DNA from 3 places in the Streptomyces sp. NPDC004284 genome. Region 3 is predicted to be linked to each of the others. Evidence: riboswitches for the same ligand, from Rfam matches in the RefSeq annotation. Region 3 holds a riboswitch; each other region holds the start of a gene.
What was found. Region 3 has a riboswitch for thiamine pyrophosphate ahead of ACFYUS_RS04790 (thiamine ABC transporter substrate binding subunit). Riboswitches for the same ligand answer to the same signal wherever they lie in the genome.
Positions count from the first base shown of each region.

Region 1: another riboswitch for thiamine pyrophosphate. It lies ahead of thiO (glycine oxidase ThiO); the one in region 3 lies ahead of ACFYUS_RS04790 (thiamine ABC transporter substrate binding subunit).
Region 2: another riboswitch for thiamine pyrophosphate. It lies ahead of thiC (phosphomethylpyrimidine synthase ThiC); the one in region 3 lies ahead of ACFYUS_RS04790 (thiamine ABC transporter substrate binding subunit).

Region 1 covers NZ_JBIAMJ010000007.1:342,963-352,625, reverse strand. Annotated here, with positions in the region: gene pknB (Stk1 family PASTA domain-containing Ser/Thr kinase) at 1-1,691, opposite strand, end outside; gene ACFYUS_RS20880 (thiazole synthase) at 1,796-2,590, opposite strand; gene thiS (sulfur carrier protein ThiS) at 2,596-2,796, opposite strand; gene thiO (glycine oxidase ThiO) at 2,793-3,962, opposite strand; TPP riboswitch at 3,960-4,073, opposite strand; gene ACFYUS_RS20865 (NAD(P)/FAD-dependent oxidoreductase) at 4,207-5,379, shown strand; gene ACFYUS_RS20860 (Rv2175c family DNA-binding protein) at 5,423-5,788, shown strand; gene thiE (thiamine phosphate synthase) at 5,981-6,634, shown strand; gene metF (methylenetetrahydrofolate reductase [NAD(P)H]) at 6,762-7,679, shown strand; gene ACFYUS_RS20845 (hypothetical protein) at 7,734-8,579, shown strand; gene ACFYUS_RS20840 (phytoene desaturase family protein) at 8,590-9,663, opposite strand, start outside.
Region 2 covers NZ_JBIAMJ010000005.1:276,401-286,063, forward strand. Annotated here, with positions in the region: gene ACFYUS_RS16050 (SsgA family sporulation/cell division regulator) at 1-16, shown strand, start outside; gene ACFYUS_RS16055 (YibE/F family protein) at 145-1,614, opposite strand; TPP riboswitch at 1,653-1,787, shown strand; gene thiC (phosphomethylpyrimidine synthase ThiC) at 1,781-3,577, shown strand; gene ACFYUS_RS16065 (hypothetical protein) at 3,624-4,268, opposite strand; gene ACFYUS_RS16070 (metallophosphoesterase) at 4,428-5,798, opposite strand; gene ACFYUS_RS16075 (LacI family DNA-binding transcriptional regulator) at 6,085-7,191, opposite strand; gene hisC (histidinol-phosphate transaminase) at 7,582-8,679, shown strand; gene ACFYUS_RS16085 (cyclophilin-like fold protein) at 8,680-9,060, opposite strand; gene ACFYUS_RS16090 (cytochrome ubiquinol oxidase subunit I) at 9,274-9,663, shown strand, end outside.
Region 3 covers NZ_JBIAMJ010000001.1:1,025,937-1,035,599, forward strand. Annotated here, with positions in the region: gene rpsB (30S ribosomal protein S2) at 1-563, shown strand, start outside; gene tsf (translation elongation factor Ts) at 666-1,502, shown strand; gene pyrH (UMP kinase) at 1,667-2,431, shown strand; gene frr (ribosome recycling factor) at 2,526-3,083, shown strand; gene ACFYUS_RS04775 (phosphatidate cytidylyltransferase) at 3,083-4,186, shown strand; gene ACFYUS_RS04780 (MFS transporter) at 4,325-5,944, shown strand; gene rlmN (23S rRNA (adenine(2503)-C(2))-methyltransferase RlmN) at 6,003-7,109, shown strand; TPP riboswitch at 7,139-7,248, shown strand; gene ACFYUS_RS04790 (thiamine ABC transporter substrate binding subunit) at 7,326-8,420, shown strand; gene ACFYUS_RS04795 (ABC transporter permease) at 8,396-9,663, shown strand, end outside.

The DNA of each region.
Region 1 (9,663 bases), on a different contig from region 3:
GGGCCCTTGGAGACGGTCAGGGTGATGACGTCGCCCTCGGCGGCCCGGCTGCCCCCGGCGAGGGACTGGGCCGCGACGGAGCCGGCGGGCTCGGGGGAGTTGATCCGCTCGGGGGCGACCTTCACGGTGAGCCCCTCCTCCTGGAGGGCGGCCGTGGCGTCGGCGACGGTCTCGCCGCTGACGTCGGGCACGTCGATCGGAGAGCCCTTGCTGACGACCAGGGCGACGGCCGAGTCGGGGCTGCGCTCGGTGCCGGGCTCGGGGTCGGTGCTGATCACGGAGCCCTGCGGGACGGAGTCGCTGAAGGCGTAGGTGAGCACCCCGGGTGCCAGGCCCTCCTCCTTCAGGGCGCGCCTGGCCTCCGCGAGCGGCTTGTTCTTGAGGTGGGGGACCTTCACGACCTGCGGGCCGCGGGAGAGCGTGAGGGTGACCGTGACGTTGCCCCGGACGCGCTCGCCGGGGGCCGGGTCGACGGCCATGACCGTGCCGCGCTCGTACACGTCGCTGAACGCGCGCTTCGTGCCGCCGACGTCGAGCCCGGCGTCGGTGATTCGTTTCGTCGCGGCGGCCTCGGACTGGCCGAGGACGGCGGGGACGCGGGTGAACTGGCCGGAATTGATGTACCAGACGCCGGCGCCCAGACCGAGGGCGAGGAGGACGGCGGCGACGAGGAGGAGCGGGCCGCGCGGGGGCCGCCGGCGGGCGGCGGGCGGAGCCTCCGGGGCGGGCAGCCGGCTGGTGTGCTCGGCCGCCACCGGCACGGGGCGGGCGATCACGCTCGTCCGGTCCTCGGCCGTGTCGCGGACCTCGGACCGCGCCAGCGGGGGCACCACGTCCAGCTGTTCGTCGCCGAGCCCGGCGCGGGCCTCCCGGAGCAGGGCGAGCAGGGCGACGGCGTCGTACGGGCGGAGCTCGGGGTCGCGGGCCGTGGCCGCCGCGACCAGGTCGTCCAGCTCCGGGGCGATGCCCGGGGCGGTGGCGGACGGGGCGGGCACGTCGGTGTTCAGGTGCTGGTAGAGCACCTGGGCGGGGGTGTCGCCGGAGTGCGGCTTGCCGCCGGTCAGCATCTCGTAGAGGACGACACCGCAGGCGTACACGTCGGCGCGGGTGTCGGCGGTGCCGTGCTCGATCTGCTCCGGCGCGAGGTACGAGACCGTGCCGAGGACCGAGCCGGTGGTGGCCGTCGCCGTGCCCACGGCCCGTACGAGACCGAAGTCCGCGACCTTCACCCGGCCGTCGTCCCCTATCAGGACGTTCTCCGGCTTCATGTCCCGGTGCACGAACCCGGCCCGGTGCGCGGCGCCGAGCGCGGCGAGCACCGGCTCCAGGATGTCGAGCGCGGCCCGGGGCGACAGGGCGCCGCGCTCGCGCAGGACGTCGCGGAGCGTGCAGCCGGCGACGTACTCCATCGCCAGATACACGTACGCGCCCTCGGCGCCCTGGTCGAAGACGCCGACGACGTTCGGGTGCGCGAGCCGGGCGACGGACTTCGCCTCCCGGATGAACCGCTCCACGAAGGCGGCGTCGGTCGCGAGGGCCGGGTGCATCACCTTGAGCGCGAGCACGCGGTCGAGGCGGGTGTCCACGGCCCGGTAGACCGTGGCCATCCCGCCGACGGCGATGCGCGCGTCGACGCGGTAGCGGCCGTCGAGCAGCCGCCCGACGAGGGGGTCCTGAAGGGTCGTGTCCACGGCGACGAGTCTACGAGGGCGGGGCGGAAGCCTCGGCCTGCCGCCCGGGACTGCAGCGCACCTGTGACGCGCCGCACCCCGTGCGGGCGGAGGCCCGCGACGACTCAGAAGGCGGGGCGTTCCGGGTCCAGGCGGGCCTGGCCCGTCGTGGGGGAGGACGCCTCGGCGAAGTGGCGGCGGGGGATGCGGCCGGCGCGGTGGGCGAGGCGGCCCGCCTCCACCGCGTGCCGCATCGCCGAAGCCATGAGGACCGGCTCCTGCGCCCGCGTCACCGCCGACGCCAGCATGACCGCCGCGCACCCCAGCTCCATCGCGAGCGCCGCGTCGGAGGCGGTTCCGGCGCCGGCGTCGAGGATCACCGGGACGCCGGCGCGCTCCGTGATCAGCTGGAAGTTGTGCGGGTTGCGGATGCCGAGGCCGGAGCCGATGGGGGAGCCGAGCGGCATGATCGCGGCGCAGCCGACGTCCTCCAGCTTCCGGGCGAGGACGGGGTCGTCGTTGGTGTAGGGGAGGACGGTGAAGCCGTCGTCGACGAGGGTCTCGGCCGCGGCGAGGAGCTCCTCCCCGTCCGGCAGCAGGGTCCGCTCGTCCGCCACGACCTCCAGCTTGATCCAGTCCGTGCCCAGCGCCTCCCGCGCCAGCCGGGCCGTGAGGACGGCCTCGCCCGCCGTGTAGCAGCCCGCCGTGTTCGGCAGGACCCGGATGCCGAGGCGTTCCAGGACGGAGAGGACCGAGCCCTGGACGGTCGGGTCCAGGCGCCGCATGGCGACCGTGGTGAGCTCCGTACCGCTGGCGACGAGGGAGCGTTCCAGGACGTCGAGGCTGGGGGCGCCGCCGGTGCCCATGATGAGGCGGGAGGAGAACTCCGTACCGCCGAGGGTGAAGACGTCGTCGGACATCTGGCTCAGCCTCCCTGCACTGCCGTGAGGACTTCCACCCGGTCGCCCTCGCCGAGCAGCGTCGTGGCCCACTCGCCGCGGGGGACGACCGTCTCGTTGAGCGCCGCGGCGACCCCGGCGCGGGCCGTGGTGAGGGTGGCCACGAGGGCGTCCAGGGAGAGGGGGCCCGTCAGGACCCGGGGCTCGCCGTTGACGGACACGTTCATGCGGGCTGCTCCTGACGTACAGGGGAGAAACGGCGGGGGGTGAAGGGGCGGGCCTCGTCGGGGAGGGTGCCCGTGGTGAGCGCCTCGGCCATGACGTCGCCGGTGACGGGGGTGAGCAGCACCCCGTTGCGGTAGTGGCCGGTGGCCAGGTGGAGGCCGGGCAGGGAGGTGGGGCCGAGCAGCGGGGCGTTGTCGGGGGAGCCGGGGCGCAGCCCGGCGCGCGTCTCGGTGAGCGGCAGCTCGGTGAGGCCCGGGACCAGCTCGTGGGCGTCGCGGAGGAGTTCGTACACCCCGCCCGCCGTCACCGTGGTGTCCCAGCCCAGTTCCTCGCTGGTGGCGCCGACGACGAGCTCGCCGTTCTCGCGGGGCACCAGGTAGACGTGGCTGCCGCGGACGACGGCCCGGACGGTGCGGGAGAGGAAGGGGGCGTACGGGGCGGGGACGCGGAGGCGCAGGACCTGGCCCTTCACGGGGCGGACCGGCGGAAGGACCTCGTCGGGGACGCCCGCGAGGCGGCCGCTGAGGCTGCCCGCGGCGAGGACGACCTGGTCCGCCGTCAGCTCCTCGCCGCCGGCGAGGAGGACCCCGCGGGCCCGGTCGCGGACGACCGCCAGGCGCTCCGCGAGCGTGCGGTGGAAGACCACCCCGGCCCGCTCGCAGGCCACCACGAGCGCGGCGGCCAGTCGGCGCGGGTCGACCTGGTGGTCCCCGTCGACCCGCAGTCCGCCCCGCACGCCCGGGGCCAGCATCGGTTCGAGGCGGCGGCACTCGCGGCCGCTGAGCCACTCGGAGACGAGCCCGCAGCGGGTCTGCAGGGCGTGCAGTTCGCGCAGGTGGGCCCGGTCGTCGGCGTCGAGGGCGACGGCGAGGGTGCCGCAGGCGCGGTAGCCGACGTCGTGGCCGGAGGCTTCCTCCAGTTCGGCGACGAACGCGGGATAGCGCGCCGCGGAGGCGAGGTTGAGCCCGAGCAGGGTCTCCTCGCCGTAGTGGAGTTCGGTGACGGCGGCGAGCATGCCGGCCGCGACCCGCGCGGCCCCGCCGCCCGGGTCCGGGTCGACGACGGCGGTGCGCAGTCCGCGCTGCGCGGCCCGCCAGGCCGTGACCAGGCCGATGATGCCGCCCCCGACCACGAGGACGTCGGACCTCAGGACATCGGAAGAACGCATGGGCGTCCAGCCCCTCCCTTCGCCGGCATGACCCGGATCAGGTTCGTACGGTCGGAGGCCGTCCCAGCCTCCCTCTCAGCCCGGTGCGTCCGGGCTCCCGCGAGTGCTTTACGCCCGCCAGACTAGCCCGCGTCTCCGGGGGGTCACAGACCCCTCCTTTTCTGACGGTCCGTCAGATGCGTAAGGTGGTCGGGTGACCGAGCAGAAGCAGGCCCAGCAGCACGTCGTGATCGTCGGTGCCGGAATGGCGGGCGTCCAGACCGCCGTCGCCCTGCGCGAGCAGGGCTTCACCGGCCCCGTGACCCTCATCGGGGCCGAGCCCCACCAGCCCTACGACCGGCCGCCGCTCTCCAAGGCGATCCTCCTCGGCAAGGCCGAGGACTCCGCCTTCGAGATCGACTTCGAGGACCTCGGCATCGAGCTCCGCCTCGGCCTGGACGTCACCGGGCTGCGCGCCGCCGACCACGAGATCGACACCGAGGCCGGACCCGTCGCGTACGACGTCCTGGTCCTCGCCACCGGGGCCCACCCCGTCACCCTGCCCGGCACCGAGGGCGTCCCCGGGGTCCATCTGCTGCGGACCCTCGACGACGCCGTGCGCCTCGGGCCCGTCCTGGAGCGCCGCCACTCCGTCGTGGTCGTCGGCGCCGGCTGGATCGGCGCCGAGTTCGCCACCGCCGCGCGCGAGGCGGGCTGCGCCGTCACCGTCGTCGAGGCCGCCGACCGCCCCCTCGCCGCGGCGCTGCCCGCCGAGGTCACCGCCCCCATGGCCGAGTGGTACGGGGCGAACGGCGCCGAACTCCTCACCCACGCGCGCGTGCGCACCGTCGAGCCCGGCGCACCGGGCCGCGTCGTCCTCGACGACGGCCGCGAACTGCCCGCCGACGCCGTCGTCGTCGGCATCGGCGCCCGCCCCGCCACGGGCTGGCTCACCGGCTCCGGCATCGCCCTCGACCCGAGCGGCGCCGTCACCGCCGACGACCGGCTGCGCACCTCCCTGCCCGATGTGTACGCCGTCGGCGACTGCGCCTCCTTCCCCTCCGCCCGTTACGGCGAGCGCCTCCTCGTCCACCACTGGGACAACGCCCTCCAGGGCCCCCGCGCGGTCGCCGCCGCGATCACCGGGGCCGCCGACGCGCCGTACGACCCCGTGCCGTACTTCTGGTCCGAGCAGTTCGGCCGCTTCGTGCAGTACGCCGGCCACCACGCGGGCGCGGACGAGCTGCTGTGGCGCGGCGACCCGGCCGACGAGGCCTGGTCCGTGCTCTGGCTGCGCGACGGCGTGCCGGTGGCCCTCCTCGCGGTCGGCCGCCCCCGCGACCTGGCCCAGGGCCGCAAGCTCATCGAGGCCGCCGTCCCCGTCGACCCGGAGCGCGCCGCCGACCCGTCCGTCCCCCTGAAGGCGGCAGTCCGGTAGGGCCCGACTACCGGCTGCCGGTCCGGGATGGCAGGCTTGTCCCGTGACCGAGATTGACGTAAAGATCGATGCGCTCGTCCCCGCCTGGCTCTACGTGCCCGACATCGCGGAGATGCTCGACATCGACGTGGTGCGCGTGCGGCAGCTGATCAAGGAAGGTCAGCTCATCGCCGTGCGCCGCGGCGAGAACAACGCCCTGCAGATCCCCGCCGCCTTCATCCAGGGCGACAAGATCGTCAAGGGTCTCGTCGGACTCCTGACCGTGCTGCGGGACGACGGCTTCACCAACGAGGAGATGCTGGAGTGGCTCTTCACTCCGGACGAGAGCCTGCCGGGCACGCCCGCGCAGGCGCTCAACGAGAACCGCGGCACGGAGGTGAAGCGCCGCGCCCAGGCGCTCGCCATCTGACGAGCGCACGCACCGAAGACACCAGCGGGTGTCGCGGGGGGCGGGCCCCCCCCCGGGCCGCCCCCCCCGCGCCCGCGGCCCCCCCCGGGGGCCCCCCCCCCAAAACCCCCCCCCCGGGGGGGGGCGCGGCCCCCCCCCCCGCGGCGCCCCCCCCCCCCGCGGCGCCGGCGCACGAACGGGGGGAACCCACCCATGTCCACGCCTCGTGAGCGGCTCGCCGACGCCCGGCTCTACCTGTGCACCGACGCCCGGAAGCGCCAGGGCGACCTGCCGGCCTTCCTCGACGCCGTGCTCTCCTCCGGCGTGGACATCGTGCAGCTCCGCGACAAGGGCATGGAGGCCGGTGAGGAGCTGGAGCACCTCGCCGTCTTCGCCGAGGCCGCCCGCCGGCACGGCAAGCTCCTCGCGGTGAACGACCGGGCCGACGTCGCCCACGCCATCGGCTCCGACGTCCTCCACCTCGGCCAGGGCGACCTGCCCGTGCCCGCCGCCCGCGCGATCCTCGGCGACGAGGTGCTGATCGGCCGCTCCTGCCACGCGGAGACCGAGGTCGCCGCGGCCGCCGCCGAGCCGGGCGTGGACTACTTCTGCACCGGACCCTGCTGGCCCACCCCCACCAAGCCCGGACGGTACGCGCCGGGCCTCGGCCTCGTGCGGTACGCGGCGGAGCTGGCCCAGGACCGGCCCTGGTTCGCCATCGGCGGCATCGACGAGACCAACCTCGACGAGGTCCTGGACGCGGGCGCCCGCCGGATCGTCGTCGTCCGCGCCCTCACCGAGGCCGCCGACCCGGCCGCCGCGACGGCCGCCCTCGCCAAGCGCGTCCGCGAGCGCGCCGAGGACTGAGCCCGCAACCGGGGGGCACGCCGACCGCGTCGTGTGGCGCACGGCGTACCCCGAAAGTTGTCCGAAAAGGTGTCCATTACTCGGACGCCGCCTACGCGGTCCCCCGCCCCACGTCTAACCTGCCCGTATGGCCCTTGGTACCGCATCCATCCGCTCGGACCGTGCGCGCACGGTCCGGGAGATCCTCGCCGCCGGAGAGACGTCGTACTCCTTCGAGTTCTACGCGCCCCGGACCGAGAAGGGCGAGCAGGTGCTCTGGAACGCCATGCGCCGGGTCGAGGCGGTCGGCCCCAGCTTCGTCTCCGTGACCTACGGCGCCGGCGGCTCCACCCGCGGCGGCACCGTCAAGGCCACCCAGAAGATCGCCTCCGACACCACGCTCACCCCCGTCGCCCACCTCACGGCCGTCGACCACTCGGTCGCCGAGCTGCGGAACATCCTCGGCCAGTACGCCGACGTGGGCATCCGGAACATGCTCGCCGTCCGCGGCGACCCGCCGGGCGACCCGCTGGGCGAGTGGGTCGAGCACCCGGAGGGCGTGAAGTACGCCGCCGACCTCGTCCGGCTGATCAAGGAGTCGGGAGACTTCTGCGTCGGCGTCGCCGCCTTCCCGGAGATGCACCCCCGGTCCACCGACTGGGACACGGACATCCGGCACTTCGTGGACAAGTGCCGCGCGGGCGCCGACTACGCGATCACCCAGATGTTCTTCGACCCGGAGAACTACCTGCGGCTTCGCGACAGCGTCGAGAAGGCGGGCTGCGAGACCCCGATCATCCCCGAGGTCATGCCCGTCGTGAACGTGAAGACCCTCGACCGGCTGCCCCAGCTGAGCAACGCCGTCTTCCCGGCGGATGTGAAAGAGCGCATCCTCGCCGTCAAGGACGATCCCGCCGCTGTACGCTCCATCGGTATCGAGTTCGCGACGGAGTTCTGCGCGCGTCTGCTCTCCGAGGGTGTCCCCGGACTGCACTTCATCACGCTCAACAGCTCCACCGCGACGCTCGAGATCTACGAGAATCTCGGACTGCACCAGCAGTCGTGACCGGTCGTACCCGCCCCGACCCGCGGCGGTGACCGTGGAGAGGGGCGGCGGGGCATGGGGTGGACGGTCCTCTACATCGCGTTCGGCGTGGTCGCGCTGTGGCTGCTGGGGGAGGTGCTCCTCCAGTACAAGGCGCGGCTGCGCTGGCGCCTGCTCGCCTTCGGCGGCTTCCTCTGCGTCGTCGTGGGCGTCCTGCTGCCCTCGGTCCTCGTCATCGTCGCCGGGGCCGTCGCCTTCGCCGTCGGCCAGACCTATGTGACGCTCTCCTTCCGCCGCGGCTTCTCCACCGGCTGGGCGATCGGCGGGAGCCCCGGCGCGAGCCGCCGCCGCAAGGCCGCCCCGCCGGCCGAGGGCGGACCCACCCTCGAGGTCACCGAGCTCTCGTACGACACCGTGGACTCCGCGTACGACACGGAGGACGGGCCCGGCCACGACCCGCGCCCCGAGACCGCCGCCGAGACGACCGCGGTCTACGAGCCCCAGCCGATGCCCGAGGACACCGGCCAGTACGGGGTCTACGACACCACCGCCCAGGCCGCCGGCACCGGCACCGGATACGGGACGGAGTACGACCCCTACGCGTCCGCGTACCAGCAGCCCGGCTACGAGCAGCCCTCCTACGGGCAGCCCGGCCACGAGCAGCAGCCGGCCTACGACTACGGGACCGCCGCCGGACAGCAGCAGTACGCCGCGTACTCCGACCCGTACATCGGCCCCGGCACCGACGGCCAGCAGTACGGCTCGTACTACAACGACCCCTACGCCCCCTCGTACACCTACGACACCCCGCCCGGCGGCATCTGGGTCCCGCAGCAGCGCGACACCGACCAGGCCCCGCAGCAGGCCCCGTACGGCTACGAGCAGCCGCACCCGGACGACCAGCAGCAGTACCGCTACTGACCCCCCGCGGTCACCGGGAGCCGCGGAAGTCCGCGCCCTCCACGATCAGTCCGGCCACCAGCGCCCCCGACATGCCCGCGTGGGCGAGCCCGCCGCCCGGGTGCGACCAGCCGCCCGCGAAGTACAGCCCGGGGACGGGGGAGGCGTTCGCCGCCGGGAGGTACGTCCCCCGGGCGTCCGCGAGCGCGGGGGGCGGGACCTCGGCGGCCCCGGTGGCGGCCCGGACGTCCTCCGGGGTGCGGACCTCCCGCCAGAGCAGCCGCTCGGCGAGCCCCGGCACCGCCCGGGCGGCGGCCTCGACCATCCGGTCGGCGAGACCGCTCCGGTCCTCCCCGGACGTGAGGTCCAGCATCGCCGAGACCGTCACCGACTCGTGCTCCGCGTCGGGCCGCAGCTCCGGGTCGTCGGGCCGCAGCACGGTCACCGTGGGCCGCTCCCCGTCCCCGTGGACGACCGTGCGGTGCACGGCCCCCTCCTCGCGGGCCCCGCGCAGGGCCAGCAGGACCGTCAGACGGCCGGTGGACCCGTGCGCGAAGGGCGGCCACTCGTCGCTGCGCTCCCACGGCAGGACCTGCTCGCGGTAGAGGGAAGGCACCGGCGCGCCCGCCACCACGTGGTCCGCCTCCACCGTCCCGCCGGAGGCGAGCCGGATCCCGACGGCCCGGCCGGCCTCGGTCAGCACCTCGTCCACGGGCGCGTCGAAGACGAACTCCACGCGCCGCTCCCGGCACCGCTCGTACACCGCGTCCGCGAGCGCCCGGATGCCTCCCGCCACGTACCAGCTGCCGAAGGTCTGCTCCATGTACGGCAGGACGGCGGCGGACGCCGGGGCGGTCCACGCCGGGATGCCGTACGCCTCCGCGTAGGAGTCGAGGAGCGCGATCAGCCGGGGGTCGCGCAGCTCCCGCGCGCCCACCTGGGCGAGCGTCGTCGTCGGGCGGCGCAGGAAGCCCGCCTTCGGCGCCGGGTACGGCTCCTGGGCGAGCGCCTTGCGGTCGGCCGGCTGCGGCTCCTCCAGGAGCGGGCGCCGGGTCCGGTCCCAGGCCTCGCGGGCCCGCGTCAGGAAGTCGCCCCAGCGCTCGCC
Region 2 (9,663 bases), on a different contig from region 3:
CGCCGGCCCCGCCTGAGCCGCCTTCCCGAACGACCCCGCCTGAGCAGGACGTTCGCGCCGGACCCTCCCCGAGCCGGGCCGGCCCGAGCCTCAGCGCGTACGTACACCTCAGCGCGTACGTACACCTCAACACGTACGTACGCCTCACTTGGCGCGGCGGCGCCTGCCTCCCCGTACCGCCGCGGGCTTCGCGCCCCCGGACACCGGACGGTCGGCCGAGACGACCAGAGCGGCGAGCACCGTGGTGACCGGCACGGACGCCACCAGACCGATCGAACCGACCAGCGTCCGGACGATCTCCTCGGCGACCAACTCGCTGTTGGCCACCGTCCCCATGCTGCTCCGGGCGATGGAGAAGAGCAGCAGCAGCGGCAGGGCGGCACCCGCGTAGGCGAGGACCAGGGTGTTCACGACCGAGGCGATGTGGTCGCGGCCGATCCGGATGGCGGCCCGGTACAGGCCGCGCGGCCCCATGCCCGGATCGGCCTGGTGCAGCTCCCAGACCGCGGAGGTCTGGGTGACCGTCACGTCGTCGAGCACACCGAGCGAACCGATGATGATCCCGGCCAGCAGCAGACCGGACATGTCGATCTCCGGGTACAGGCCGTGGATCAGACCGGTGTTGTCGTCGGTGTTGCCGCTGAGCGAGGCCCAGTCGATGAAGACCGAACCGAGCAGGCCGATCAGCAGCAGCGAGATCAGTGTGCCGAGCACGGCGACCGAGGTGCGGGCCGAGAGGCCGTGGCACATGTAGAGCGCGATCAGCATGATCGCGCTCGACCCGACCACCGCCACGACCAGCGGGTTCGACCCCTGCAGGATCGCCGGAAGGATGAAGAGCGTCAGCACGAGGAAGCTCACGGCGAGCGCGATGAGCGCCATGACGCCCCGCATCCGGCCGACCACCACGACCGCCACGGCGAAGACGGCGGCGAGCACCGCCAACGGCAGCTTCCGGTTCACATCGGTCACCGAGTACTGCAGGTCGTGCGGGGCGTCGGGGGCGTACGCCACCACCACGCCCTGCCCCTCGTGCAGTTGACGCGTGGCGTCCGGCTGCACGATCTCGACGAACCTGCGCCCCTTGTCCGCGCCGCTGGTGACCTCGACGGTCGCCTTCCCGCACTGCTTCTGCTGGGCGTCGACCGCCTCGCGGCCCTCCGGGGTGGAGGTGTCGCCGGTCGGCGGGACCTGGGAGGCGTTCACGTCCTTGCAGTCGACGTGTGCGACGGAGACGACCTTGCCCTGCTGGGTCTGCCGGTCGAAGCCGACGCCGGTGCGCTCGTGCGCCGGGGTGTCGCTCGGCCACAGGACCGCGAGCCCGACCACGACGGCGGTGGCGAAGGGGATCAGGATCGCGGCGATGACCTTGCGCAGATGCCGCGAGACCGGGGCGGCGGGTCCATGGCTGTGGCTGTGCCCGTGTCCGCCACCGTGCCCACCGCCGTGGCCGTGCCCGTCCACCCGTCCGTGTCTGTGCTCGTGTCCATGCCCGTGGGAAGGGCCGGAATCGTGCCCCGAAGCGTGGCCGGGAGCGTGGACGTGGGCGTGCTGCTCGGGGGTCTGCCGGGGGGAAGTCACCGACCGATCATCGCAAGAACGGCGGGGGCCCACTGTTCAGCACGCCAGGAATGACGCTAGCGTGGTGGCACCTTTGCACACGCGGGAGCTCGGAGCACCGGGCTGAGAGGGCGCTGATCACCGTACGCACGTACGGGAGGAGGCTGCGCCGACCGCCGAACCTGTTACCGGGTAATGCCGGCGTAGGGAGATCGGTCTCATGACCATTCAGGATGCACGCACGCCTGCCTCCGACCAGAACCAGACCGACGGGCAGGAGCGCACGCCGGGCTGGCACAAGGGGTACGTCCAGGGCTCGCGCCCCGACCTCCGGGTCCCCGTCCGTCAGGTGCACCTCACCAACGGCAAGGACGTCACGCTGTACGACACGTCCGGCCCGTACACCGATCCCGCCATCGACACCGATGTCCGGCGGGGCCTTCCGCCGCTGCGCGAGAACTGGATCATCGCGCGCGGCGACACCGAGGAGTACGCGGGCCGCCCGGTCCGCCCCGAGGACGACGGCATCAAGCACACCTCGCCGCGCGGCGGCGGGCTGAAGAACCTCGACGCGGTCTTCCCGGGCCGCCCGCGCCTGCCGCGCCGGGGCCGCGACGGCCAGGCCGTGACCCAGCTCGCGTACGCCCGCCGGGGCGAGATCACCCCGGAGATGGAGTACGTCGCGATCCGCGAGAACGTCTCCCCCGAGGTCGTGCGGGAGGAGATCGCGGCGGGGCGCGCGGTCCTTCCGGCGAACGTCAACCACCCGGAGATCGAGCCGATGATCATCGGCAAGCGGTTCCTGGTGAAGGTCAACGCCAACATCGGCAACTCCGCCGTCACCTCCTCCATCGAGGAGGAGGTGGAGAAGATGACCTGGGCGACCAAGTGGGGCGCCGACACGGTCATGGACCTCTCCACCGGCCGCAACATCCACACCACCCGCGAGTGGGTGCTGCGCAACTCCCCCGTGCCGATCGGCACCGTGCCGCTCTACCAGGCCCTGGAGAAGGTCGACGGCCGGGCCGAGGAGCTGACCTGGGAGATCTACAAGGACACGGTCATCGAGCAGGCCGAGCAGGGCGTCGACTACATGACGGTGCACGCCGGCGTGCTCCTGCCGTACGTGCCGCTCACCGCCCGCCGCAAGACCGGCATCGTCTCGCGCGGCGGCTCGATCATGGCCGCCTGGTGCCTCGCGCACCACAAGGAGAACTTCCTCTACACGAACTTCGAGGAGCTCTGCGAGATCCTGGCGGCGTACGACGTCACCTACTCGCTCGGCGACGGTCTGCGCCCCGGCTCGATCGCGGACGCCAACGACGAGGCGCAGTTCGCGGAGCTGCGCACGCTCGGCGAGCTCAACACGATCGCCAAGCGCCACAACGTGCAGACGATGATCGAGGGCCCCGGGCACGTCCCGATGCACAAGATCAAGGAGAACATCGACCTCCAGCAGGAGATCTGCGAGGAGGCGCCGTTCTACACGCTCGGCCCGCTGACCACGGACGTCGCGCCCGCGTACGACCACATCACCTCCGGCATCGGCGCGGCGATGATCGCCTGGTGGGGCACGGCGATGCTCTGCTACGTCACGCCCAAGGAGCACCTCGGCCTGCCGAACAAGGACGACGTGAAGACGGGCGTCATCACGTACAAGATCGCGGCGCACGCGGCGGACCTCGCCAAGGGCCACCCGGGCGCGCAGGAGTGGGACGACGCGCTCTCGGACGCGCGCTTCGAGTTCCGCTGGGAGGACCAGTTCAACCTGGCCCTCGACCCGGACACCGCCCGCGAGTTCCACGACGAGACGCTCCCGGCGGAGCCCGCGAAGACCGCGCACTTCTGCTCGATGTGCGGTCCGAAGTTCTGCTCGATGAAGATCAGCCGAAGCATCACCGAGCAGTTCGGCGGCGACACGGACGCGACCCCGGAGGAGATCGAGGCCGGGATGCTGGAGAAGTCGAAGGAGTTCGCGGCTTCCGGCAACCGGGTGTACCTGCCGCTGGCGGACTGACCGGAGGGACCGGGGCCGGGCAGGTCCCGGTCCCGGCGTCCGGCCCTCAGGGGTTCGGTGTGTCCGGGGGGCCGACCGCGGCGAGGGCGTCGCGCAGGAAGGGGAGGAGCCCGCGCTCCAGGAGGGCGCGGCGCCAGGCTTCGCGGGCGAGGGCGAGTTCGTCGTCGGCCGGGGTGGGCCCGTCCGCCGCGGCCGGTCGGTTGCGCAGGGCGGTCAGGAGGAGGCCGGCGCCCGCGCTGAGCAGACCGGCGGCGGCGAGGGCGGCGAAGACGAGACCGGCCGTCAGCAGGGTCTCGCCGAACACCACGGTGGGGGTGAAGGCGTGCAGGACCGCCCCGACCAGCAGGAGTATCGCGGCGGCCGTGCCCGCGAGGACGGGCACCATCACGGTGACGATGGCGACGACGCCCGCGCCCGTTCCCGCGTCGGGATCCACCGGGGGCGTGCGGGGTGGGGTGAGGGTCCGGTTCTGCTCGCGGACCTTCACGAAGTGGTCGTACTCGCTCGCCGCCGCGGTGGTGATCAGCGCTGTCGCGTTCATTGCCATGGCGCGCAGTTGCGCGGCCGTGAGCCGGGTGCCGACGCCGTCGAGATCCGGACGTGCGTGGGCGGTGCTCAGTGCGTCGTCGAGGATCCGCTCGTACTCGGCGCGGTCCTCGGTCAGCAGGTGCGGAGCCACGTTCATGTGCATCCCCCGATGCTCCGTAGGCCCGGTTCAGCCGTGGGAAACGGTCGGCAGGGCGGAAACGGAGGAGAGCCTGCTACGGATGACCCGATGGTATTGCGGTGACGCCACGGCCTGACAGGGTGTTTCCGGAAATCGACTTCCCCGGATGCGCTGGGTTATGCGTCAGCCGTTCAGGGGGAGTTGGACGACCAGTAGCTTTCCGGCCATGGTCACTCCGCCGTCCATGGCGATCGCGAGACCGTCGGCGTACACGTGCGGTCCGTCGACGACCGGGCCCGAGCCGTCCTCGCCGTCCTCCGTGCCGACCTGGCCGAGGAGGTACGGGATGGGGCTGTGGCCGTGCACGATCCGGCGGCCGCCGTAGGTGGAGAGCAGCTCCTGGACGGCCTGCGGGCCGGCGTCGTCGCGGAAGGCGAAGCGCTTGGTGAACTTCCGGAAGAGGTCCCAGACCTCGTCGGCGTCGTTCCGGTTGAGGATCTCGTGGACCGTGTCGTTGACGTCCTCGATGGTCTGGCCGTATTCGAGGTACGCGGTGGTGTCGGAGTGCAGGAGGAGGTGGTCGTCCGCCTCCACCACGGCGTCCAGCCGGGACATCCACTGGAGGTGGACGTCCTGGAGGCGGTCCATGTCGTGCTTCTGGCCGCCGTTGAGCAGCCAGGCGGCCTGGAAGGTGGCGGTGCCCGCGCCGGAGTTGACGGGGGTGTCGCCGAAGCGTTTGGCGCCGATGAGCAGCAGTTCGTGGTTGCCCATGAGGGCCTTGCAGTAGCCGCCCGCGGCGGCGGCCTCGGCGGAGAGGCGCATGACGAGGTCGATGACGCCGATGCCGTCGGGGCCGCGGTCGGTGAAGTCGCCGAGGAACCAGAGCCGGGCGTTGCCCGCGGACCAGCCGCCGTTCTCGTCGATGAGGCCCTGGGCGCGCAGGGCGGCGACGAGCTCGTCGAGGTAGCCGTGGACGTCGCCGACGACGTAGAGGGGGCCGGGTCCGTCGCCGTTCGAGGGCTCCGGGGCGGGGGCCCGCTCGGGGGTGACCGGGACCTGGACGGTGTCGCCGCGGTTGATGACCGGGAGGTCGCGCTCGGTCGGCGTGTATCCCTCGGGCATCTCGCCCTCGGGGAAGGCGTTGCCGGGGTGGCCGGTGGCGACGGAGACGATGGAGGAGCCGGCCGGGGCCGCGAACGCCGGGGCGAGGCGGTGCCCCAGGTGGAGGGTCGGAGCGGCGGGCAGGGGCGCGGGGGCCGGCGGTGCGGCGGGGGCCTGGGGTGCGGCGGCGACGGGCGCCGGGGCGGCCTGGAGCGCGGCGGCGACGGGCACGGGCGGCAGGTTCTGCGCCGGGACCGCTTCGACGGGTACGGGCGCGGGCGGCAGGGTCTGCATCGGGACCGCTTCGACGGGGGAGGCCGCGAGCGGCGGTTCTTCCGGGGACGGCGGTTCGGCGGCGTGGCCCTGCACGGGCACGCGGGCGTACGGCGGTACGCGGAAGTCACGCAATGTCGCCGTGCGTACCACGGGCTCCTGACCGGCCCCCTGAGTCATCGACCCCTCCACCACCGTCGCGATGCCCTGCACATCGCGGACCGGCCTGGTCGTGGTGGTCCGCGGTGTCGTCCGCCCATCATAGGAATGAGGGTCCTCCTGTGTGACGCACCAGGGGTGGTGAATCCGGGTCCACTCCGGGTTAACCGGTTGTTTCGCCCGAATTGAGAAGGTCCAGTCCAGGGTCGAGACCGGTGTGGCGACCGGTTTCGCCGCCCCCGCCCACGGGCAGGGGCGAGGACGGCGAGTCGGATGACGGCGGGTTGGGGCGCCGCCGTCCGTGGGATCAGTCCTTCGCGGGTGAGCGCGGCGGGCTGACCGTGGTGCGCGGTGAACGCCGCTGCGAGGAGGTGCGGACGATGAGTTCGGTCGGTATCACCTGCTCGACCGGACCGTCGGTGTCGATCCCCTCGATGGCGTCGATGAGGAGCTGGACGACGGCGGTGCCGATCCGGCGCGGTTTGAGCGAGAGCGTCGTGACGGGCGGTTCGGTGGTGGCGTAGACGGTGGATTCGCTGCAGCAGACGATCAGCAGGTCGTCCGGGACGCGCAGTCCGTAGCGGCGGGCGGCCGCGAGGAGGTCGGTTCCGTTGGGATCGAAGAGGCCGTACACGGCGTCGGGACGGTCCGGGCGGGCGAGCAGCCGGTCGGCCGCGACGGCGCCCGCGCACGGGTCGTGCGCCGGATAGGCCTCGTAGACGGGGTCCTGGCCCACCCGTTCGCACCAGTTGAGGTACGCGGTGGTGGACAGGCGGGTGTACGTGTCGGTGGTGGTTCCGGTGAGGAGGCCGATCCGGCGGGCGCCGGCGTCGGCGAGGTGGTCGAGCAGGTCGAGGACGGCGGCTTCGTGGTCGTTGTCGACCCAGGCGGTGACCGGAAGGGTGCCGGCGGGGCGTCCGTCGGAGACGACGGGCAGGCCCTGGCGGACCAGTTCGGTGACGACCGGGTCGTGGTCGGAGGGGTCGATGACGACGGTGCCGTCGAGGGCGACGTTCGACCAGACGTCATGGCGGGAGGTGGCGGGGAGGATGACCAGGGCGTAGCCCCGGGCGAGTGCCGCCGATGTGGCTGCTCTGGCCATCTCCGCGAAGTACGCGAATTCGGTGAAGGTGAAAGGTTCATCCCCGTACGTGGTCACGGTCAGGCCGATGAGTCCCGACTTGCCGGTACGGAGCGTGCGGGCCGCCGCGGATGGGCGGTAGCCCAGCCTGTCGGCGACCTCGCGGACGTGGCGGCGGGTGGCGTCCGGGAGTCGGCCCTTGCCGTTGAGCGCGTCGGAGACAGTCGTGATGGAGACCCCGGCGGCGGCGGCCACGTCCCGGATGCCTGCCCGGCCCTGCCGGCTTCCCCGGGTCTGTGCCCGGCTCACCTGGTGCTTCCCTGCTGCTGTCATGGCGAGCCGATAGTAGGGCGATGAGGGGCGGTCGGGGCGGCCGCATATGCAGGCGTTGACAGGCACGTTTCTGCATGATCAAAAAGGGTCAAGTGGCAGGGAATCAAAGGTGCTTGGGGGCTTCTCCGTGTGATCTATGGCGATCGAATGGCCTAGGCCTGGCGAGGGTGCGAGGTCTCGAAGAGGTCTCAACTCACCTCTACGGGGGATGCGCGCCACGGCGCCCGCCACCGGCGCACGCCACCCAGGCGCGCGCCCCCTCTTCGGAGGCGGGAGCAGGGGCCGTATCCACAGTGTGTCCCTCCTGTTGTCCACAGCCCATTCGCAGCGGAGGCGAATCCTCTTAAGGTGAGGAGTATTGGCGGTACGGACGGTCGAGGAGGCCACACTGTGAGCGAGACCAGCGGGACGAGCACCGGCAGCCCCAAGCTGCGCGCCGAGCTGGACGGCGTCCCCACCTACAAGCCGGGCAAGCCGGCCGCCGCGGGCGGCCCCGTGGCCTTCAAGCTGTCCTCCAACGAGAACCCCTACCCGCCGCTGCCGGGGGTCATGGAGAGCACGCTCGCCGCCGCCGCCGGCTTCAACCGCTACCCGGACATGGCCTGCACCGGGCTGATGGAGGAGCTGGCGAACCGCTTCGGCGTGCCCGTCTCGCACCTGGCCACCGGCACCGGCTCGGTCGGCGTCGCGCAGTCGCTGCTCCAGGCCACCTCGGGCCCGGGCGACGAGGTGATCTACGCCTGGCGCTCCTTCGAGGCGTACCCGATCATCACGCAGATCAGCGGGGCCACCTCCGTGCAGGTGCCGCTGACCGACGGGGACGTGCACGACCTCGACGCGATGGCGGAGGCGATCACCGACCGGACCCGGCTGATCTTCGTCTGCAACCCCAACAACCCCACGGGCACCGCGGTGCGCCGGGCGGAGCTGGAGCGCTTCCTCGACCGGGTGCCCTCCGACGTCCTGGTGGTGATCGACGAGGCGTACAAGGAGTTCGTCCGCGACGTCGAGGTCCCGGACGGCATCGAGCTCTACCGCGACCGGCCGAACGTGGCCGTGCTGCGCACCTTCTCCAAGGCGTACGGCCTGGCGGGTCTGCGGGTCGGTTTCGCGGTCGCCCACGAGCCGGTGGCGGCGGCGCTGCGCAAGACGGCGGTGCCGTTCGGCGTGAGCCAGCTGGCGCAGGACGCGGCGGTGGCCTCGCTGCGGGCCGAGGACGAACTGCTCGGGCGGGTCGGCTCGTTGGTGGCCGAGCGCGAGCGGGTCCACGCGGGGCTCGTGGCCCAGGGCTGGACCGTGCCGGACACCCAGGCGAACTTCGTCTGGCTGCGGCTCGGCGAGCGGACCATGGACTTCGCGGCGGAGTGCGAGCGGCACGGCGTGGTGGTGCGGCCGTTCGCGGGCGAGGGCGTGCGCGTCACGATCGGTGAGTGCGAGGCGAACGACCTGTTCCTGAAGGCGGCGGAGGGCTTCCGCCAGGCTCTCTGATCAGTCGGAGGCGAGTTCCACGCGGATCGGGTCGCCGTCCCTGACGGTGGCCAGGATCCGCGGGTCGCCGTCGAGCGCCCCGAGCAGGTTGCAGGGGCTCGCCAGACGGCATTCGTCACCCCGTGAGATCGGGGTGGGGCCGTAGGGGAGGGCGAGCGCGTCGCCCTCCGTCCAGAAGGCCACCGTGCCGGGTTCGACGACCTGGCGCGCGCCGTCCTCGACGGGGACGGAGACCGGCGTGTCGAAGTAGACCTCCTCGCCCCAGGTGCGGGCGGTGGAGGAGATCGGGAGGGCTCCCGCGAGCGCCTCGCTCGTGGGGGTCTCCTCAAGGGTGGCCGTGGTGTGTCCGGCCGGCCAGATGATGCGTATCCGAAGGGTCATGCCCCGGATTCAACAATATGTTGAAGGTCCTGGGAAGGGGTGGCCTTCGGTAGGGGGACCCCGACTGAAGGTACGGATTTCGTATGAGCCATAATGCTTGTGAATGTGAACGCGTTCACAAGCGTGTCCCTGTTCGTCCCGTAATAAGTGGGATTAACGGGGCAAACTGCCGATGTGACCACGGCGCTCACGGCGATGTAAGGAGAAAACGACGTGGACCTAGCTCTGGCGCCAGAGACTCTGGCGCGCTGGCAGTTCGGCATCACGACCGTCTACCACTTCCTCTTCGTTCCCCTGACGATCTCCCTCGCCGCGCTCACCGCCGGGCTCCAGACCGCCTGGGTGCGGACGGAGAAGGAGAAGTACCTCCGGGCGACGAAGTTCTGGGGCAAGCTCTTCCTGATCAACATCGCCATGGGTGTGGTCACCGGCATCGTGCAGGAGTTCCAGTTCGGCATGAACTGGTCCGACTACTCCCGCTTCGTCGGTGACATCTTCGGCGCGCCGCTCGCCTTCGAGGCGCTCATCGCCTTCTTCTTCGAGTCGACCTTCATCGGTCTGTGGATCTTCGGCTGGGACAAGCTGCCGAAGAAGATCCACCTC
Region 3 (9,663 bases):
CCACCGTCTACAAGCGTCTGCAGCGCCTCAAGGAGCTCGAGCAGATCGACTTCGAGGACGTCGCCGCCTCGGGTCTCACCAAGAAGGAGCTCCTGGTCCTCTCCCGCGAGAAGGCCAAGCTGGAGAAGACCCTCGGTGGTATCCGCGAGATGCAGAAGGTGCCGAGCGCCGTCTGGATCGTCGACACCAAGAAGGAGCACATCGCCGTCGGTGAGGCGCGCAAGCTCCACATCCCGGTCGTCGCGATCCTCGACACCAACTGCGACCCCGACGAGGTCGACTACAAGATCCCGGGCAACGACGACGCGATCCGCTCCGTCACCCTGCTCACCCGCGTGATCGCCGACGCCGTCGCCGAGGGCCTCATCGCCCGCTCCGGCGCCGCGACCGGCGACTCGAAGCCGGGCGAGAAGGCCGCCGGCGAGCCGCTCGCCGAGTGGGAGCGCGACCTGCTCGAGGGTGAGAAGAAGGCCGACGAGGCCCCCGCCGAGGCCCCCGCCGCCGAGGCCGCCCCGGCCGAGGCCGCCGCCGAGGCTCCGGCCGCGGACGCCGAGCAGGCCTGACCCTCCAGGACCTTCGGGTGACGACGGCGGGGGCCCACGAAGCCCCCGCCGTCCACCCGTGGACCCGCCCGATCTTTCAGACTTCGAGAGAGAAACAGACTCATGGCGAACTACACCGCCGCTGACGTCAAGAAGCTCCGCGAGCTCACCGGCGCCGGCATGATGGACTGCAAGAAGGCCCTGGACGAGGCCGACGGCAACGTCGACAAGGCCGTCGAGGCGCTCCGCATCAAGGGCCAGAAGGGCGTCGCCAAGCGCGAGGGCCGCTCTGCCGAGAACGGCGCCGTTGTCTCCCTCATCGCCGACGACAACACCTCGGGCGTCCTCGTCGAGCTGAAGTGCGAGACGGACTTCGTCGCCAAGGGTGACAAGTTCCAGGCCGTCGCCGCCGAGCTGGCCCAGCACGTCGCCGCCACCTCCCCGGCCGACCTCGAGGCCCTGCTCGCCTCCGAGATCGAGGCCGGCAAGACCGTCCAGGCGTTCGTCGACGAGGCCAACGCCAACCTCGGCGAGAAGATCGTCCTGGACCGCTTCGCGCAGTACGCCGACGGCTTCGTCTACGCGTACATGCACCGCACGATGCCGGACCTCCCGCCGCAGATCGGTGTCCTCGTCGAGTTCGACAAGGCCGACGCCGACGTTGCCAAGGGTGTCGCCCAGCACATCGCCGCCTTCGCGCCGAAGTACCTCACCAAGGAAGAGATCCCGGCCGAGGTCGTCGAGTCCGAGCGTCGCATCGCCGAGGAGACCACCCGCGCCGAGGGCAAGCCCGAGGCCGCGATCGCCAAGATCGTCGAGGGTCGCGTCAACGGCTTCTTCAAGGACGCCACGCTGCTCGGCCAGCCGTACGCCCTGGACAACAAGAAGTCCGTCCAGAAGGTCCTGGACGAGGCCGGTGTCACCCTGAAGCGCTTCACGCGCATCAAGGTCGGCATCTGAGTCCGTACGCGAACGCGACGGACGCCGGACCCCAGGTAGGGTCTGAGGCAGTCGTCCGCGCACGCGCAGGACGACCGCAGATCTGACGAGGAGGCCATTGCCGTACGGGATACCGCGAGGATCCAGGGCAATGGCCTCCTTCGTATGTGTACGAGGAGATCTCCATGAATCAGGGCGCCGCACAGGGCGACGACAACAACGGCAAGAAGTTCGGCCGCTACATGCTGAAGCTGTCCGGAGAAGCCTTCTCCGGCGGCACCGGGCTGGGCGTCGACCCGGACGTCGTGCACGCCATCGCGCGTGAGATCGCGGCCGTCGTCCGCGACGGCGCGGAGATCGCGGTGGTGATCGGCGGTGGCAACTTCTTCCGCGGCGCCGAGCTCCAGCAGCGCGGCATGGACCGGGCCCGCTCCGACTACATGGGCATGCTCGGCACCGTGATGAACTGCCTCGCCCTCCAGGACTTCCTGGAGAAGGAGGGCATCGACTCCCGCGTCCAGACCGCCATCACCATGGGCCAGGTCGCCGAGCCGTACATCCCGCTGCGCGCCGTGCGCCACCTGGAGAAGGGCCGCGTGGTCATCTTCGGCGCGGGCATGGGCATGCCGTACTTCTCCACGGACACCACCGCCGCCCAGCGCGCCCTGGAGATCGACGCCGAGGCCCTGCTCATGGGCAAGAACGGCGTGGACGGCGTCTACGACTCCGACCCCAAGCGCAACCCCGACGCGGTCAAGTTCGACGCGCTGGAGTACAGCGAGGTGATCTCCCGCGACCTCAAGGTCGCCGACGCCACCGCCATCACCCTGTGCCGGGACAACAATCTCCCGATCCTCGTCTTCGAACTGCTCACCGAGGGCAATATCGCTCGCGCGGTGAAGGGTGAGAAGATCGGCACGCTCGTGAGCGACCAGGGCACCCGGGCCTGACCCGAACCGGGGAACCGCCCCGCAAGGGGATGGACAGAGCCCTGCCGGTCGTACACCGTGCAGGACACAACGCGACGACACGCAGGAGCAAGTGGTGATCGAAGAGACCCTCCTCGAGGCCGAGGAGAAGATGGAGAAGGCCGTCGTGGTCGCCAAGGAGGACTTCGCCGCGATTCGCACCGGCCGTGCGCACCCGGCGATGTTCAACAAGATCGTGGCCGACTACTACGGTGCCATCACCCCCATCAACCAGCTGGCGTCCTTCTCCGTCCCGGAGCCGCGCATGGCCGTGGTGACGCCGTTCGACAAGAGCGCGCTGCGCAACATCGAGCAGGCGATCCGGGACTCGGACCTCGGCGTCAACCCGAGCAACGACGGCAACATCATCCGTGTGGTGTTCCCCGAGCTGACCGAGGAGCGCCGCCGGGAGTACATCAAGGTCGCCAAGGGCAAGGCCGAGGACTCGAAGATCTCGATCCGCTCGGTGCGCCGCAAGGCCAAGGAGACCATCGACAAGCTCGTCAAGGACGGCGAGGTCGGCGAGGACGAGGGCCGCCGCGCCGAGAAGGAGCTCGACGACACCACCGCGAAGTACGTCGCGCAGGTGGACGAGCTGCTCAAGCACAAGGAAGCCGAGCTGCTCGAGGTCTGATGAACGACTCTTCCTGGGGGGCCCCGGCCGGTTCCGGCCGCGGGGGACCCGACCAGGGGCCTGCCCCGGCGGGTCCCGCATACGATCGGCAGCAGGCGGCGCAGACTCGGCCCATGCCCATCGTGCCCGACGTTCCCGCCGGCGGATTCCAGGACGGTCACGACCGGGGGGCCGCTCACCAGAGCGGTCCCCTGTTCCGTGACGAGCCGCCGCACGAGCACCCGCAGGAGCCCATGTCCAGCCCCACCCCGCCTCCGCCGCCCGCGCCGCCGGCGCCTCGGCAGAAGAAGAGCGCGGGCCGTGACCTGGGCGCGGCCATAGGCGTCGGAGTCGGTCTCGGTGCCGTCATCATCACCTCGCTGTTCATCTGGAAGCCGGCGTTCATCGGGGTGATAGCGGTCGCCGTGGTCGTCGGCCTGTGGGAGCTCACCTCCCGCCTCCAGGAGCGCAAGGAGATCAAGGCTCCGCTGGTGCCGCTCGCGGTCGGCGGCGCGGCGATGGTCGTCGCCGGCTACGTCCGGGGCGCCGAGGGCGCCTGGGTGGCGATGGCCCTGACGGCGCTCGCGGTGCTCGTCTGGCGGATGACGGAGCCTCCCGAGGGCTACCTCAAGGACGTCACGGCGGGGGTCTTCGCCGCGTTCTACGTGCCGTTCCTGGCGACGTTCGTGGCGCTGCTGCTGACCGCGGACGACGGGCCGCAGCGGGTGCTGACCTTCCTGATCCTGACCGTGGTCAGCGACACCGGGGCGTACGCGATCGGCTGGCGCTTCGGCAAGCACAAGCTGGCCCCGAGGATCAGCCCCGGCAAGACCCGGGAGGGTCTGGTCGGCGCGGTGACGTTCGCGATGGCGGCGGGCGCGCTGTGCATGCAGTTCATGATCGACGACGGGGCCTGGTGGCAGGGCCTGATCCTCGGTCTCGCGGTGGCGGCGAGCGCGACGCTCGGCGACCTCGGCGAGTCCATGATCAAGCGCGACCTCGGCATCAAGGACATGGGCACGCTCCTGCCGGGCCACGGCGGCATCATGGACAGGCTCGATTCGCTGCTGCCGACGGCGCCGGTGGTGTGGTTGCTGATGGCGTTGTTCGTCGGGACCGGCTGAGCCGTTCGACCCCGTTTTCCGTGGACGGGCCCGCTGCCTTCGTGGCAGCGGGCCCGTCCGCGTTCCGGTGTCCGCCATGTAGGGGAAGAGGAAGCCCGATCGGCGGCACGCCGCGCCCGCACGGGAAGGATGCCGACCATGACACCACCCACGGCACGCCCGGCCGAGGAGCCCTCGGGGGCCCTCTCGGTCCTGCTGACCCTCGCGGCGGGGCAGTTCCTCATGGCGCTCGACAGCTCCGTCATGAACGTGTCCATCGCGACGGTGGCCGAGGACGTCGACACCACGATCACCGGGATCCAGGGCGCCATCACCGCGTACACGCTGGTGATGGCGATGCTCATGATCCCCGGGGGCAAGGTCGGGACCCTGATCGGCCGCAAGCGGGCCTTCATGATCGGCTGCTGCGTCTACGGCGCCGGCTCCCTCACCACCGCCCTCGCGCCCAACCTCCCGCTGCTGCTGTTCGGCTGGTCGTTCCTCGAAGGCGTCGGGGCGGCGCTCATCATGCCCGCGATCGTGGCCCTGGTGGCCGGCAACTTCCCCACCGAGCGGCGCCCCATGGCGTACGGCGTCGTCGCGGCGGCCGGAGCCGTCGCGATCGCGCTCGGGCCGCTCATCGGCGGCATCGCCACGACGTACTTCTCCTGGCGCTGGGTCTTCGCCGGCGAGGTCCTGCTGGTCCTGGTGATCCTCGTGTTCGCCCGACGCATCGCCGACGCCGTCAGCGAGGAGCGCCCGCGGGTCGACTACCTGGGCGCCCTGCTCTGCGCGGCCGGACTCGGGGTCTTCGTGTACGGCGTGCTCCGCTCGGACGAGTGGGGCTGGGTGCGGCCGAAGACGGACGCGCCCGCCTGGCTCGGGGTGTCGCTGGTCGTGTGGCTGATGCTGGCGGGACTGCTGCTCATCTGGTTCTTCCTGCGCTGGGAGTCCCGGCTCGTCGCACGTCACCGGGAGCCGCTCGTCCACCCGGACATGCTGCGCAACCGGCAGCTGGCCGGCGGCCTGACCATGTTCTTCTTCCAGTACCTGGTGCAGATGGGCGTCTTCTTCGTCGTCCCGCTCTATCTGTCGGTCGCGCTGGGGCTGTCCGCGCTCGCCACCGGCGCCTGGATCCTGCCGCTGTCGGTGACCCTGCTGGCCGCCGCCCTCCTGATCCCCCGGCTCTTCCCCGACGCGTCCCCGCGCCGGGTGGTACGGATCGGGGTGTTCGCGCTGCTCGCGGGCGCGGTCGTGCTGATGGCCGCGCTCGACGCGGACGCCGGGCCGGAGGTCGTCACCCTGCCGCTGCTGCTCGTCGGCTTCGGGATGGGCGCGCTGGCCTCCCAGCTGGGCGCGGTCACCGTGTCCGCCGTCCCGGACCGGCAGAGCGCGGAGGTCGGCGGCATCCAGAACTCCGTCACCAACCTCGGCGCCTCGATCGGCACCGCCCTCGCCGGATCGCTCATGATCGGCGTGCTCACCTCGTCGTTCCTGGCCTCCGTGGAACAGAACCCGGCGGTCCCCGCCGAGGTGAAGGAGACGGCCGTCGTGGAGCTCGCGAGCGGCGTCCCCTTCCTCTCGGACGAGCAGCTCACCACCGCCCTGGACGAGGCCGGCGCCAGCCCGGAGGTGACCTCGGCCGCGCTCGACGCGAACGCCGCCGCCCGTCTCGACGGCCTGCGCGCGGCCCTCGCGATCCTCGCCGCCGTCTCCGTCGTGGCGCTCTTCTTCACCTCGCGCATCCCCACGACCCAGCCGGGCCGTCCCGGGCCCTGAGCCCCCGCGTCCTTCACGCGCCGGGACACCGGCGCGTGTCTGCGACACTGGTAGGACCATGCCGAAGCCCGGAGAACTCACTTTCGTCGCCCCCCGCGGAGCCAAGAAGCCGCCGCGGCACCTGGCCGACCTCACGCCCGCCGAGCGGAAGGAGGCCGTCGCCGCGATCGGCGAGAAGCCCTTCCGCGCCAAGCAGCTGTCCACGCACTACTTCGCGCGGTACGCGCACGACCCCGCCGAGTGGACCGACATCCCGGCCGCCTCGCGGGAGAAGCTGGCCGGGGAGCTGCTGCCCGACCTGATGTCCGTGGTGCGGCACATCTCGTGCGACGACGACACCACCCGCAAGACCCTGTGGAAGCTGCACGACGGCACGCTCGTGGAGTCGGTGCTCATGCGCTACCCCGACCGGGTGACCATGTGCATCTCCTCGCAGGCCGGCTGCGGCATGAACTGTCCGTTCTGCGCGACCGGGCAGGCGGGCCTCGACCGGAACCTGTCGACCGCCGAGATCGTGCACCAGATCGTGGACGGCATGCGGGCGCTGCGGGACGGGGAGGTGCCCGGGGGACCGGCGCGGCTCTCCAACATCGTGTTCATGGGCATGGGCGAGCCGCTCGCCAACTACAAGCGCGTCGTCGGGGCGATCCGCCGGCTGACCGACCCCGAGCCCGACGGGCTCGGCCTGTCGCAGCGGGGCATCACCGTCTCCACCGTCGGTCTCGTGCCGGCGATGCTGCGCTTCGCCGACGAGGGCTTCAAGTGCCGTCTCGCCGTCTCGCTGCACGCGCCCGACGACGAGCTGCGCGACACCCTCGTGCCCGTCAACACGCGCTGGAAGGTCCGCGAGGTCCTCGACGCGGCCTGGGAGTACGCGGAGAAGTCCGGGCGCCGGATCTCCATCGAGTACGCCCTCATCCGGGACATCAACGACCAGGCCTGGCGCGGCGACCTGCTGGGCCGCCTCCTCAAGGGCAAGCGGGTGCACGTCAACCTGATCCCGCTGAACCCGACGCCCGGTTCGAAGTGGACGGCGTCGCGCCCGGAGGACGAGAAGGCCTTCGTCGAGGCGATCGCCCGCCACGGCGTGCCGGTGACCGTCCGGGACACCCGCGGCCAGGAGATCGACGGTGCCTGTGGACAGCTCGCGGCCGCCGAGCGCTGACCTTGTAGTCTGAGCTCGAACACATCTCCATATTCCGACAGGGGAGCGCCACAGCGCTGAGAGTGCGGTAACCGTAGACCGCAGACCCTCTGAACCTCGCCCAGGTCATTCTGGGTAGGAAGTTCGGTCGTAACTCAAGCTGTTGCGCCCTGCCCGCGTCCGTCCGGACGCGGGCAGGGCCGCGTCTCTTCCTGGTCATGCCCAGGAGGAAAACCAGTGAGCATCAAGAAGGCCGCCGCCGTCGCGCTCGTCGCGGCGCTCGGCGTCACCAGCCTCGCCGCGTGCGGCGCCGACGAGATCCGGGAATCGGCCGGCAAGACCGACCGGCCCGCGCCGAAGACCGTGACGCTGGTGAGCCACGACTCGTTCAACGCCTCCAAGGAGGTGCTGGCGGCGTTCACCCAGCAGACCGGTTACACGGTCAAGGTGCTGAAGAGCGGCGACGCCGGCGAGGCCGTCAACAAGGAGATCCTGACCAAGGGCTCCCCGCAGGGCGACGTCTTCTTCGGCGTCGACAACACGCTGCTCTCCCGCGCCCTCGACAACGGGATCTTCGTCCCGTACGAGGCGAAGGGCCTGGACCGGGTCCCGGCCGCGTACCAGCTCGACAAGGAGCACCGGGTCACCCCGATCGACTCCGGCGACATCTGCGTCAACTACGACAAGAAGTACTTCGCGGACAAGAAGCTGGCGCCGCCGGTGACCTTCGACGACCTGGCGAAGCCGGCGTACAAGGACCTCCTCGTGGTGGAGAACCCCGAGCGGTCCTCCCCGGGCCTCGGCTTCCTCCTCGGCACCGCCGCCCGGTACGGCGACGACGGCTGGCAGGACTACTGGAAGAAGCTCAAGGCCAACGGCGTGAAGACCGTCGACAGCTGGGAGCTCGCCTACAACCAGGAGTTCTCCGGCTCGGCCGGCGGCAAGCAGGCCAAGGGTGACCGGCCGCTCGTCGTGTCGTACGCCTCCAGCCCGCCGGCCGAGGTGCTGTACGGCGAGCCGCAGCCGAAGGTGGCGCCCACCGGGGTCTCCACCGGCACCTGCTTCCGCCAGGTCGAGTTCGCGGGCCTGCTGAACGGCGCGAAGAACCCCGAGGGCGGCAAGGCGCTGATCGACTTCCTGATCTCCAAGAAGTTCCAGGAGGACATGCCGCTCCAGATGTTCGTCAACCCGGTGGCGAAGGACGCGGCCCTGCCGGAGCTCTTCACCAAGCACGGCGTGGTGATCGAGAAGCCGCAGACCATGGCGCCCCAGAAGATCGCCGAGAAGCGCGACGCGTGGATCCAGCAGTGGTCGTCGCTCGTTCTGAAGTAGCGCGTCCTGCGGCAGGGCGGGACGTCCGGGGGAGCGTGACGCGGCTGGGGCTGATGGCCCTGCCCGTCGCGTTCTTCGGGGTCTTCTTCGCCTGGCCCGTCGTGTCCATCGTGGACCGGGGGCTGCGGCCCGACGGCGCCTGGCGGTTCGGCCGGATCGGCGAGACGCTGAGCCGGCCGGACATCCTCGACGTGCTCGGCTTCACCGTGTGGCAGGCGCTCGCCTCCACCGGGCTCACCCTGCTGGTCGCGCTGCCCGGGGCGTACGTCTTCGCCCGCTTCGACTTCCCCGGCAAGAGCGTGCTGCGGGCCGTCGTCACGGTGCCGTTCGTGCTGCCGACGGTCCTCGTCGGCACGGCGTTCCTGGCGCTCGTCGGCCGGGGCGGGCTCACCGACGAGCTGTGGGGGCTGCGGCTCGACACCAGCGTGTGGGCGATCCTCCTCGCGCACGTCTTCTTCAACTACGCGGTCGTCGTCCGGACCGTCGGCGGCCTCTGGTCGCAGCTCGACCCGCGCCAGGAGGAGGCCGCCCGGGTCCTCGGCGCCTCCCGCTGGACGGCCTGGCGGACGGTGACGCTGCCCGCGCTCGTGCCGGCGGTGGCGGCGGCCGCCCTGATGGTCTTCCTCTTCACCTTCACCTCCTTCGGCGTCGTGCAGATCCTCGGCGGGAACGCCTACTCCACCCTCGAGGCCGAGATCTACCGGCAGACCGCCCGGCTGCTCGACCTGCCCACGGCGGCCGTGCTCACCCTGGTGCAGTTCGCGGCCGTCGGCGCGATCCTCGGCGTGCACGCCTGGACGGTACGGCGGCGGGAGACCGCGCTCCGGCTCGTACCGCCGGAGACGACCGCGCGCCGGCCGCGCGGCGCCGGACAGTGGGCGCTGCTCGCGGGCGTCCTCGCCTCCGTGGCGCTGCTGATCCTGCTGCCGCTCGGCGTGCTCGTGGAGCGCTCCTTCGCGGAGCCGGGCGGGTACGGGCTCGGCTACTACCGGGCGCTCGGCACGCTCGACGAGGCCGGGACCTTCCTCGTCCCGCCCCTGGAGGCGATCGGGAACTCGCTGCGGTACGCGGTGGCCGCCACCGCCATCGCCGTGGTGATCGGCGGGCTCGCGGCGGCGGCGCTCACCCGCCGACGGGCCGGGCGGCTCGTACGGGGCTTCGACGCGCTGCTCATGCTGCCGCTCGGGGTCTCCGCCGTCACCGTCGGCTTCGGCTTCCTCATCACCCTCGACGAGCCGCCGCT